Regions from separate parts of the Streptomyces sp. NPDC059010 genome, predicted to be linked through region 1. Evidence: riboswitches for the same ligand, from Rfam matches in the RefSeq annotation. Region 1 holds a riboswitch; the other holds the start of a gene.

Region 1 (5,207 bases):
CGGTCGGTGCCGAGGCGGCGCAGGGAGGCGTCCGCTGCGGCCTTGATGTTGGCCGCGGTCAGGCCCTGGAAGTCGGGGTGCTGGCTGACCTTGGTGGCGATCACGACGTCGTCCCGGTTGCCGCGTGCCGTCAGCCAGTTGCCGATGATGGTCTCGGACTCGCCGCCCGTATTGCCCTCGACCCAGGCCGAGTAGGAGTCGGCGGTGTCGATGAAGTTGCCGCCCGCCGCCGTGTAGTCGTCGAGCACGGCGAAGGACTGGGCCTCGTCGGCGGTCCAGCCGAAGACGTTGCCGCCGAGCGAGAGCGGGGAGACCTCAAGGGCGGAGGAGCCGAGCTTGCGAAGGGAAGTCATGTCCCTCGCCAACACCCGCACTGGAAGCATGTATTCCACATGCACCTGTATTCCATATGCATCGGAAGGCAACGGAATGCAACGGAAACCGGCGGCCCTGACGTCGGGGGTGTCATCAGGGCCGCCGGTGATCAGCTGTGGAGGAACCTCAGGGCGTGAGGCCCTTGCCGCGCAGCCACGCCATCGGGTCGATGCCGCTGCTGCTGCCGCCGGGGTGCACCTCAAGGTGCAGGTGGGCGCCGGTCACGTTGCCGGTGGCGCCCACGCGGCCGATGACGTCGCCCGTGTTGACCTTCTGGCCGACGCTGACGCTGATCGAGGACTGGTGCGCGAACCAGAGCTCGGTGCCGTCGTCGAGGGTGATCTCCGTCTTGTAGCCGTACGAGCCGTCCCAGCCCGCGAAGGTGACCGTGCCGGAGTGGATCGCCTTGATCAGCGTGCCGGTGGGCGCGGCGAAGTCGAGGCCGGTGTGGTAGCCGGAGGACCAGTAGGCGCCGGCCTGACCGAAGGTCGAGGTGATGGTGTACGAGGAGGTCGGCAGCGTGAACTGCTTGGCCAGCTCGGCGAGGCGCTCGGCCTCGGCCTTCTTGCGGGCCTCCTCCTCGGCCTTGGCCTTCGCGGCGGCGGCCTTCTCCTCGGCCTGCTTCTCCGCCTTGGCGGCCGCGGCGGCGGCCTCCTTCTCGGCGGCGGCGACGGCGTCGGCGGCGGCCTTGCTGTCGATCTGGTCCTGCTGCTGCTCGACCTGGGCGATGATCCGGGCCCGCAGGGCCTCGCCGGCGTCACCGGAGCCCTGAGCGGTCTCCTCGGTCGCCTCGCCCATGGTGCTCAGCGCGGTCGTGGTGTCCTCGGCGGCCGCGGCGGAGTCGTCGTCGGAGATCAGGGGCAGGTCGGGCATGGTGATGGCGACGGGCGGCTTGCCGCTCTGCGCGCTGGCCATGCCGCCCGCGCCGACGGCGGCTATGACACCGACGCCGAGAACCGTGGAGCTGCGGGCGAGTCCCCCGCCCCGCTGCTTGGAGACGCGGTGCCTGCCACGAACGGGACGAATGGACTCCGCGGTGGGGTTCCACTCCTCGAACGGGCCCTCGTCGGTGCGGTAGCGGTCGTAGCCGAAGGTGTCGTTACTGCGCTGACTCGGCACAAACGGGGCTTGCGTAGCAGGCCTGTTGGACGCCACGTGGGCGTGCTCCTTTCCTTCCTTCTCGCCTACCGGGTTAGCTGACGGGTTCGGAGCAGGAAGGTCTCCTACGCGCGTATACCAACCGTGACTTCCCGGCGATATTCGCGCGATTCACCCCAGGGTGGTGGTTCCCCGGCTCCCTTGCGGGACTCGGCGCGTGCGCACGGAGCCGCCTCTTGTGACGGCTGGGACTACCGCGCTGCGTTATCGAACGTTAATAGACCCGGGGTGCGGATTCCAAGCTGTTCCGCTTGATCATTAACGATTTTCGCCTGGACTTACGGGGCACGAGCGGGCCAAATCGGGCGAGTTGGCCAAGGCTCAGGGGCCACACAGGTATTGACGGTATGTCAGTTGTTATGCGGAGGGGGGTCACTCGATCACGTCCGGTGACAACGATCAGGGGACTGTCACGACGGTCAGGGACGGCGTACGGCGATGAGGGCCATGTCGTCCGCCATCCCGCCCCCGGAGTGCCGGCGCACCTCGGCCGAGAGCACGTCGAGCAGCGCGGCCGGCTCGCGCTCGACGTTGGCCCGGCCCGCGAGGCCGGCCTCGGGGTCGTAGAACCGTCCGGTCTCGTCCCGTGCCTCGGAGAGGCCGTCGGTGTGCAGGAGCAGCGTGGCACCGCTCGGGAAGCCGGCCTCCTCGGCACGGTCGGGCCAGGTGCCGAGTTCGGCCATGCCGAGCGGCAGCGCGGGCTCGGTGGCGTGCAGCGAGCGCACGGTGCCGTCGGCGTAGAGGAGGAGCGGTGGGGGGTGCCCCCGGTTGACGATGCGGACGACGCTGTCGCCGTGCGGCAGTTCGGTGAGGACGACGGTGGTGAAGCCCTCGCGGGAGTCGACGCCGTCGCGCCGGGTGCGCTCGCGCGCCAGGGCCCGCTCCAGTCGCTGGGCGACCGCCTCCAGCGTGGCCTCCTGCTCGGCGGCCTCACGGAAGGCCCCGATGACGACGGCGACGGCCCCGACCGCCCCCATCCCCTTGCCGCGCACGTCCCCCACGACGACCCGCACACCGTGCGGGCTGTCCTGCACGGCGTACAGATCACCGCCGATGGAGGCGCCCTCCTGCGCGGCCTCGTAGCGTGCCGCGATCTGGAAACCGCCGATCCGCTCGGCGGGTTCGGGCAGTACGGCACGCTGGGCGGCCTCGGCGATCTCGCGCACGGAGGCGAGGCGCTCGTCGCTGCGGCGGACGAGGAGATTGATGAGGACGGCCAGGACGGAGACGACCACCACGGTGACCAGCTCGGTGATCGTCTCGGCCCGGGAGGGGTCGCCGCGCGGGATACGGAGGGCGAGCAGGACGGCGACGGCCACGACGCCCGTGGCCACCGTGCCGCGCCGTGAGTAGAGGGGGGCGGCCACCAGGGGCGCGGCGGTGAAGAAAGGGGCGCCGGTGAAGTCGGTGGGCGTGACGAAGTCGTAGACGGCTCCGGCCGCGATCAGCAGGGCGGGGAGCAGCCGGACGAACCGGCGTGCGTATGAGATCCGCCGTTCCTCCACGTCACCAGGGTTGCGGAAGCGGGGGCGAGGGGCGAGTGCTGGAGGCCGACCGAGGGTCGGGGGAGCCTGGAAAACACTCAGGGCCGGAACTGAATCAGTTCCGGCCCTGAGCAATCAGTAGCGGGGACAGGATTTGAACCTGCGACCTCTGGGTTATGAGCCCAGCGAGCTACCGAGCTGCTCCACCCCGCGGCGATGACTCAATAGTACGCCATCCGCAGGACCGAACGCACACGGCTTTCCCTCGACGCCGCCGATGAGAGCTGGATCACTAGCCGGCCCTAGGCCGACAGATGCCTGTTCGGTGCCTTCGCCCGGTCCTCGTACTCCGTCAGGACGAGCACCTCCACGCCCTCCCCCGCCAGTGCCCCACTCCCGTCGGCCCCCGCCACGAACGTGTCCGGCTCCCGCCAGGCCGTGACCACTCGGCGCACCCCGGCCTCCAGGATCAGCCGCGCGCACGGCGCGGGTCGCGACGCGCGCCGGGTGCATGGCTCCAGGCTGCTGTACACCGTCGCGGAGGCCAGCCTCGGATCGCCCGGTGTGATCTTGGCGAGCGCGGCCTCCTCCGCGTGGACCACGGGGTCGCCGCCCTCCCGGGAGTGTCCGCGCGCCAGCTCGGTCCCGTCGGCGGCCACCACCACCGCCCCGACGCTGAAGGCCGTCTCCGACGGCGGGCACTGGGCCGCCAGCTCGCACGCCAGCGCCAGCCAGTGCCGGTCCGCGGCGGAGGGAAGGGGTCCGGCACCCGGGGCCGTGGGCTCGTAGCGCATCAGCACCACGTCCTCGATCCGCCGTGTCTCGACCAGCCGCAGTCGCCCGCCCTGGTATCCGCCGGGCCCGAACAGCTTCGGCGCCTTCGCGTCCCCCACGAACAGCGGCGCCAGCACCAGCTGCAGCTCGTCCGCCAGCCCCTGCTGGAGCAGCTGCGTGTGGATGGTGCCGCCGCCCTCGACCATCAGCCGGTCCACACCGCGCACCTCGCGCAGGTGCTGCAACAGGGCCCGCCAGTCCAGCTCCGCGCCCAGTGCGACCACGTCCGCCGCGACCGGCGTCCGCCGCAGCCGCTCCGCGCCCTTCTCCGTCGTATAGACGATCTTCTCGCCGCCCGTGTGCCAGAAGTTCGCCATCGGATCCAGTTCGCCGGACGCGCTGACCGTGACCTTCAGCGGGTACTCCGGCCGGCCGGCGGCCACCCGCGCGGCGCGGCGCTCGGCCGAGTTCACCAGCAGCCGCGGGTTGTCGGCCCGGATGGTGCCGGCGCCGATGAGGATGGCGTCCACGGAGGCCCGTACCTCGTCGACCCGGTCGAAGTCGGCCGGGCTGGACAGGAGCAGCCGCTCGGGGGTGGTGTCGTCGAGACAGCCGTCCAGGGAGACGGCGGCGGACAGCAGGACGTAGGGGTACGACGGCATCGGCGCGCTCTCCGGCTCGGCGTTCTCGGTGGTCAGGGCGGTGCGGACGGTCAGGGCACTCATGGGCTTGGTTCAAGTTTGAAACAAACTTACACTGGTCGCATGACGACTCGCTGGCTCACCCCCGAGGAGCAGCGCGCCTGGCGCGCGTACATCGGCGCCGCCGCACTCGTGGAGGACGCGCTGGACCGGCAGCTCCAGCAGGAGGCCGGCATGCCCCACCTGTATTACTCCATCCTCGCCACGCTGTCCGAGTCTCCGGAGCGCCGGCTGCGGATGACCGACCTCGCGGAGGGGCTGAAGATCACCCGTAGCCGGCTGACGTACGCCGTGACGCGGCTGGAGAAGGACGGGCTGGTGCGGCGCGAGGACTGCCGCTGGGACAAGCGGGGCAGCATCGCGACGATCACCGAGGAAGGGATGCGGGTCCTGGAGCGCGCGGCCCCGGGGCATGTGGAGACCGTACGGTCACTGCTCTTCGACCGGCTGACCCCGGAGCAGGTCGGGCAGTTGGAGGAGATCTTCACGGCGGTCGGCGAGGGGTTCCAGGGGGACAGCGCCCACCCCACCGCGGACGACGTGCCCTGGCGGCGACGGTCCGGCAAGTCATGTTCGTGACGTGCACGACAATTTTGTTGCTTCAAATTTAAAGCATGGGGTAGGGTCCTGACCCGAGGAGCTGCTTCAAATCTGAAGCAGGTCACCACGTACGGAACCCGGAGATCCCGCATGCCCGACTTCACCGCCGCCGCCA
Region 2 (5,207 bases), on a different contig from region 1:
GGGCCATCGCTGCCGGCTCCTTCTGTCTTCTGGTCGCGCGAGCGTTTGACGGGTCTGACGCGGACCATTGTGGACCGCGGCACTGACAACCACCGACCAGGACCCGATGTTGGGCTCGTGGCCGGGATCCGAGAAGTGTCGCCGACGCTCCTGCTCCTGCGCGCGCAGCCGATGCAGAGATGCGCACGGATCCACGGCGGCAAGTCCGCGCCGCGCGACCGTTCACTCCCCGGAGTGATCGCAGGGTACCGGCACGCCGCCGCGGATGGAGGGGGCGTGGCGGCCGACCGGGCACTCGTCGCCGACGTCGGAGGCGACGTGCCGGAGCGCCCTGACGCACACCTGCCCCGGCCCACGTTCGCCGTCGTACCGGCACGGCGTTCTGACCGGGAACTTCGCCGACCCTTCGGACGCTGCATACAGTGGCAGGAACTTTAAGCCGAACTGCTCGGCACAACGCAGTGCACGCGACCGGAAGGACACCTTGCCCATGGGTCACACGGCCACACCGGAGGCACAATCCGGCGGCCTCACCGCGACGGAGCACCGCCTGGCCAACGGCCTGCGTGTGGTGCTCTCCGAGGACCACCTCACGCCGGTCGCCGCGGTCTGTCTCTGGTACGACGTCGGCTCCCGCCACGAGGTCAAGGGCCGTACCGGACTCGCCCACCTCTTCGAGCACCTGATGTTCCAGGGCTCCAGCAGCGTGAAGGGCACGGGTCACTTCGAGCTCGTCCAGGGCGCGGGCGGCTCGCCGAACGGCACCACCAGCTTCGAGCGCACCAACTACTTCGAGACCATGCCCGCCCACCAGCTGGAGCTCGCGCTGTGGCTGGAGGCCGACCGGATGGGCAGCCTGCTGGTGGCGCTCGACGAGGAGGGCCTGGAGAACCAGCGGGACGTCGTCAAGAACGAGCGCCGCCAGCGCTACGACAACGTCCCCTACGGCACCGCCTTCGAGAAGCTGACCGCGCTGTCGTACCCGGACGGACACCCGTACCACCACACGCCGATCGGCTCGATGGCCGACCTGGACGCGGCCAGCCTGGAGGACGCGCGCGCGTTCTTCCGCACCTACTACGCGCCGAACAACGCCGTGTTGTCCATCGTCGGCGACATCGACCCGGAGCAGACGCTCGCCTGGGTCGAGAAGTACTTCGGCTCCATCCCGGCCCACGACGGCAAGCCCGAGCCGCGCGACGGCTCGCTGCCCGACGTCATCGGCGAGCAGCTGCGCGAGGTCGTCGAGGACAACGTGCCCGCGCGCGCGATGATGGCCGCCTACCGGCTCCCGCAGGACGGCACGCGCGAGTGCGACGCCGTCGACCTGGCGCTGACCGTCCTCGGCGGCGGCGAGTCCTCCCGCCTCTACAACCGCCTCGTCCGCCGCGACCGTACGGCCGTCGCGGCCGGCTTCGGCCTGCTGCGCCTGGCCGGGGCGCCCTCTCTCGGCTGGCTGGACGTGAAGACCTCCGGCGACGTCGAGGTCCCCGTCATCGAGACGGCCGTCGACGAGGAGCTCGCCCGCTTCGCGCAGGAGGGCCCCACCGCCGAGGAGATGGAGCGCGCCCAGGCCCAGCTGGAGCGCGAGTGGCTGGACCGGCTCGGCACGGTCGCGGGCCGCGCCGACGAACTGTGCCGGTTCGCCGTCCTGTTCGGCGACCCCCAGCTCGCCTTCACCGCCGTACAGCGCGTCCTCGACGTCACCGCCGAGGAGGTCCAGGCGATCGCCAAGGCCCGCCTGCGCCCCGACAACCGCGCGGTGCTCGTCTACGAGCCGACCGCAGCCGAGGCCGACGAGACCACCGACGAGAACGAGGAGTCGGCGCAGTGACCGAGCTCGCCAGCATGGACTTCCACCCGCAGCCCCAGGCCGGCGAGGCCCGGCCCTGGGCGTTCCCGGCGCCCGAGCGCGGCAAGCTGGACAACGGCCTGACGGTCCTGAGCTGCCACCGCCCCGGTCAGCAGGTCATCGCCGTCGAGGTGCTCCTGGACACGCCCCTGGACGCCGAGCCGAAGGGCCTGGACGGCATCGCCACGATCATGGCGCGCGCCTTCTCCGAGGGCACCGACAAGCACACCGCCGAGGAGTTCGCCGCCGAGCTGGAGCGCTGCGGCGCCACCCTCGACGCCTACGCCGACCACTCCGGTGTGCGCGTCAGCCTCGAAGTGCCCGCCTCCCGCCTGGCCAGGGCGCTCGGTCTGCTCGCCGACGCCCTCAGGGCGCCCGCGTTCGCGGACGCCGAGGTCGAGCGACTGGTCCGCAACCGGCTCGACGAGATCCCGCACGAGCTGGCCAACCCCTCGCGCCGTGCCGCCAAGGAGCTCTCCAAGGAGCTGTTCCCGGCGACCTCGCGCATGTCCCGCCCGCGCCAGGGCACCGAGGAGACGGTCGGCAACATCGACTCCGCGGCCGTACGCGCCTTCTACGAGCGCCACGTCCGGCCCGCCACGTCCACCGCGGTGGTCGTCGGCGACCTCACCGGCGTCGACCTCGACGCCCTGCTCGGCGACACCCTGGGCGCCTGGACCGGCTCCCCGGCCGAGCCGCGGCCGGTCCCGCCGGTGACCGCCGACGACACCGGCCGCGTCGTCATCGTGGACCGCCCCGGCGCCGTCCAGACGCAGCTGCTGATCGGCCGGATCGGCCCGGACCGGCACGACCGCGTGTGGCCCGCGCAGGTGCTCGGCACGTACTGCCTCGGTGGCACCCTCACCTCCCGTCTGGACAAGGTGCTGCGCGAGGAGAAGGGCTACACCTACGGCGTGCGCGCCTTCGGGCAGGTCCTGCGCTCCGCCCCGGACGGCACGGGCGCGTCGATGCTCGCCATCAGCGGCTCCGTCGATACCCCGAACACCGGCCCGGCCCTGGACGACCTCTGGAAGGTCCTGCGCGGCGTCGCCGGCGAGGGGCTCACCGACGCCGAGCGGGACTTCGCCGTGCAGAACCTCGTCGGGGTGGCGCCGCTGAAGTACGAGACCGCCGCGTCCGTGGCGAACACGCTGGCCGACCAGGTCGAGCAGCACCTGCCCGACGACTACCAGGCGAAGCTGTACCAGCAGCTCGCCGCGACCGGCACCGTCGAGGCCACCGCCGCGGCCGTGAGCGCCTTCCCGGTGGACCGGCTGGTGACGATCCTCGTCGGTGACGCGGCCGAGATCCACGGGCCCGTCGAGGCCCTCGGCATCGGCGAAGTCACCGTCGTGGCGGCCGAATAGCGGACAGGCACGGCGCGGGGCGACGGCACGCGCGCGTAGGGGCCCTGGTGACTCACCGGTCACCAGGGCCCCTTTATGCCCGAATTGAGGGAGAGGCTGCCTGTCTGGCCTGTGGGATGCGCTACAAAACCCGTGATCCGTTTGGGTATTGAAAGACGTCCCGCTTAGCGTCTTCCGGGCTGTCCGTCAGGCACTGCGCCGCGTCCGCGGCACCGGTCAGCCATCGCCGAGTCCCCGTACGGCGCAAGCCAGGGGAGCCGGGGACCCATCGAAGTCCCTGGGGTGAATCGGACGCCCGCGCCAGTCGCGAGGGGGTCCGTAGGAGACCTTCCTGCTCCGAACCCGTCAGCTAACCCGGTAGGCGAGAGGGAAGGAAAGGACCAGCCTCTACATGGCGTTCACCTGCGCCACCGGGAAGAACCGCGCCTCCGGGAAGCACCGTCGTCCCGGCCGGTTCGAGCGCACCACCGCCCGCGCGGCGGGCGTCGCCGCTCTCACCGCCACCGGTGTCATAGGCACTCTGGCCGCTCCGGCGCTCGCCGCCGAACCCGCCGCCGAGCAGACCAGCCTCATCCCGGTCATCACCATCGACAACTCGATCGCCGACCAGATCGCCGACCAGGCGGCCGCGCAGGAGGAGGCGGCCCAGGAGGCCGCCGCCCTGAAGAAGGCCGCCGAGGAGGCCGCGCGCAAGAAGGCGGCCGAGAAGGCCAAGCAGGAGCGCGAGGCCAAGGAGCGCGCCGCCCGTGAGGCCGAGCGCAAGCGCCTGCTGTCGTACGTCGCCCCCATAACCGGCTCGTACGTCTCCACCGGCTACCTGGCCGGCGGCGCCGTCTGGTCCTCCGGCAGCCACACCGGCATCGACTTCCACGCCGCCAGCGGCACCTCCGTGCACGCGGTCGCCTCCGGCACCGTCGTGGAGGCCGGCTGGGGCGGGTCGTACGGCAACCAGATCGTGATCAAGATGAACGACGGTACGTACACCCAGTACGGCCATCTGTCGTCCATCGGCGTCTCGGTGGGCCAGAGCGTCACTCCGGGCCAGCAGATCGGCCTGTCCGGAGCCACCGGCAACGTCACCGGCCCGCACCTGCACTTCGAGGCGCGGACCTCGCCGGAGTACGGCTCCGACATCGACCCCGTCGCCTACCTGCGCTCGCACGGCGTGAACATCTGACCCGCACGTCCCCTCGAAGCCCCGGCTCCCCGAGCCGGGGCTTTCGGCGTTTCGGAGACGATCGGCTGACCAAAAAATATCCATGGATTCCGGCCCGCCGTCGGAAATTCCGGCCGGTTGCCATAGAGTCACTGAACACACGTCATTCGTCGACGTTTCACGGGGATTAAGGCGGAGGTCGGTCATGCGTATTCCGGCGCATTCGGTATGCACGGCGATCCGGGACGACATCGTCGCCGGTGTCTACGAGCGTGGCGGCCGGCTCACCGAGGAACTCCTCGCGCGCCGCTACGGAGTCTCCCGCGTCCCCGTGCGTGAGGCCCTGCGCACCCTGGAGGCGGAGGGCTTCGTGGTGACCCGGCGGCACGCGGGCGCGTGCGTCGCCGAACCGACCGAGGAGGAGGCCGCCGACCTGCTGGAGATGCGCCTGCTCCTGGAGCCGCTCGGCGCCGCCCGGGCCGCCCAGCGGCGCACCGAGGCCCATCTGAAAGTCCTGCGCGGCCTGGTCAGGCTGGGGCAGGAGCGGGCCAGGCGGGGGAACAGCGACGACCTGCGCTCCCTGGGCGGCTGGTTCCACGAGACGCTCGCGCAGGCCTCCGGCAGCCCCGCCCTGACCTCGATGCTGACCCAGCTGCGCCACAAGATCGCCTGGATGTACGCCGTGGAGGCGCCGGTCGACCCGGTGGAGTCCTGGACCGAGCACGGCGCGATCGTGGACGCGGTGGCGCGCGGCGACGGCGAACGCGCCCGCGCGATCACCATGCTGCACACCGAGCGCTCGACCTCCGCGCACCGGCTGCGGTTCGGCTCC

The links. Region 1 has a riboswitch for cyclic di-AMP ahead of ACFWYS_RS41770 (M23 family metallopeptidase). Riboswitches for the same ligand answer to the same signal wherever they lie in the genome.
Region 2: it holds a riboswitch for cyclic di-AMP, as region 1 does, so the genes downstream of both, ACFWYS_RS03880 (M23 family metallopeptidase) here and ACFWYS_RS41770 (M23 family metallopeptidase) in region 1, are expected to answer to the same signal.

Annotation. Positions count from the first base shown of each region.
Region 1 is NZ_JBHYJA010000061.1:26,587-31,793, reverse strand. It holds gene ACFWYS_RS41775 (aldo/keto reductase) at 1-353, opposite strand, end outside; gene ACFWYS_RS41770 (M23 family metallopeptidase) at 502-1,530, opposite strand; cyclic di-AMP (ydaO/yuaA leader) riboswitch at 1,542-1,699, opposite strand; gene ACFWYS_RS41765 (PP2C family protein-serine/threonine phosphatase) at 1,953-3,038, opposite strand; tRNA gene ACFWYS_RS41760 (tRNA-Met) at 3,157-3,230, opposite strand; gene ACFWYS_RS41755 (dihydrofolate reductase family protein) at 3,320-4,453, opposite strand; gene ACFWYS_RS41750 (MarR family winged helix-turn-helix transcriptional regulator) at 4,556-5,071, shown strand; gene ribA (GTP cyclohydrolase II) at 5,183-5,207, shown strand, end outside.
Region 2 is NZ_JBHYJA010000003.1:19,648-24,854, forward strand. It holds gene ACFWYS_RS03865 (DNA topoisomerase (ATP-hydrolyzing) subunit A) at 1-7, opposite strand, end outside; gene ACFWYS_RS03870 (M16 family metallopeptidase) at 491-1,834, shown strand; gene ACFWYS_RS03875 (M16 family metallopeptidase) at 1,831-3,219, shown strand; cyclic di-AMP (ydaO/yuaA leader) riboswitch at 3,434-3,598, shown strand; gene ACFWYS_RS03880 (M23 family metallopeptidase) at 3,611-4,396, shown strand; gene ACFWYS_RS03885 (GntR family transcriptional regulator) at 4,581-5,207, shown strand, end outside.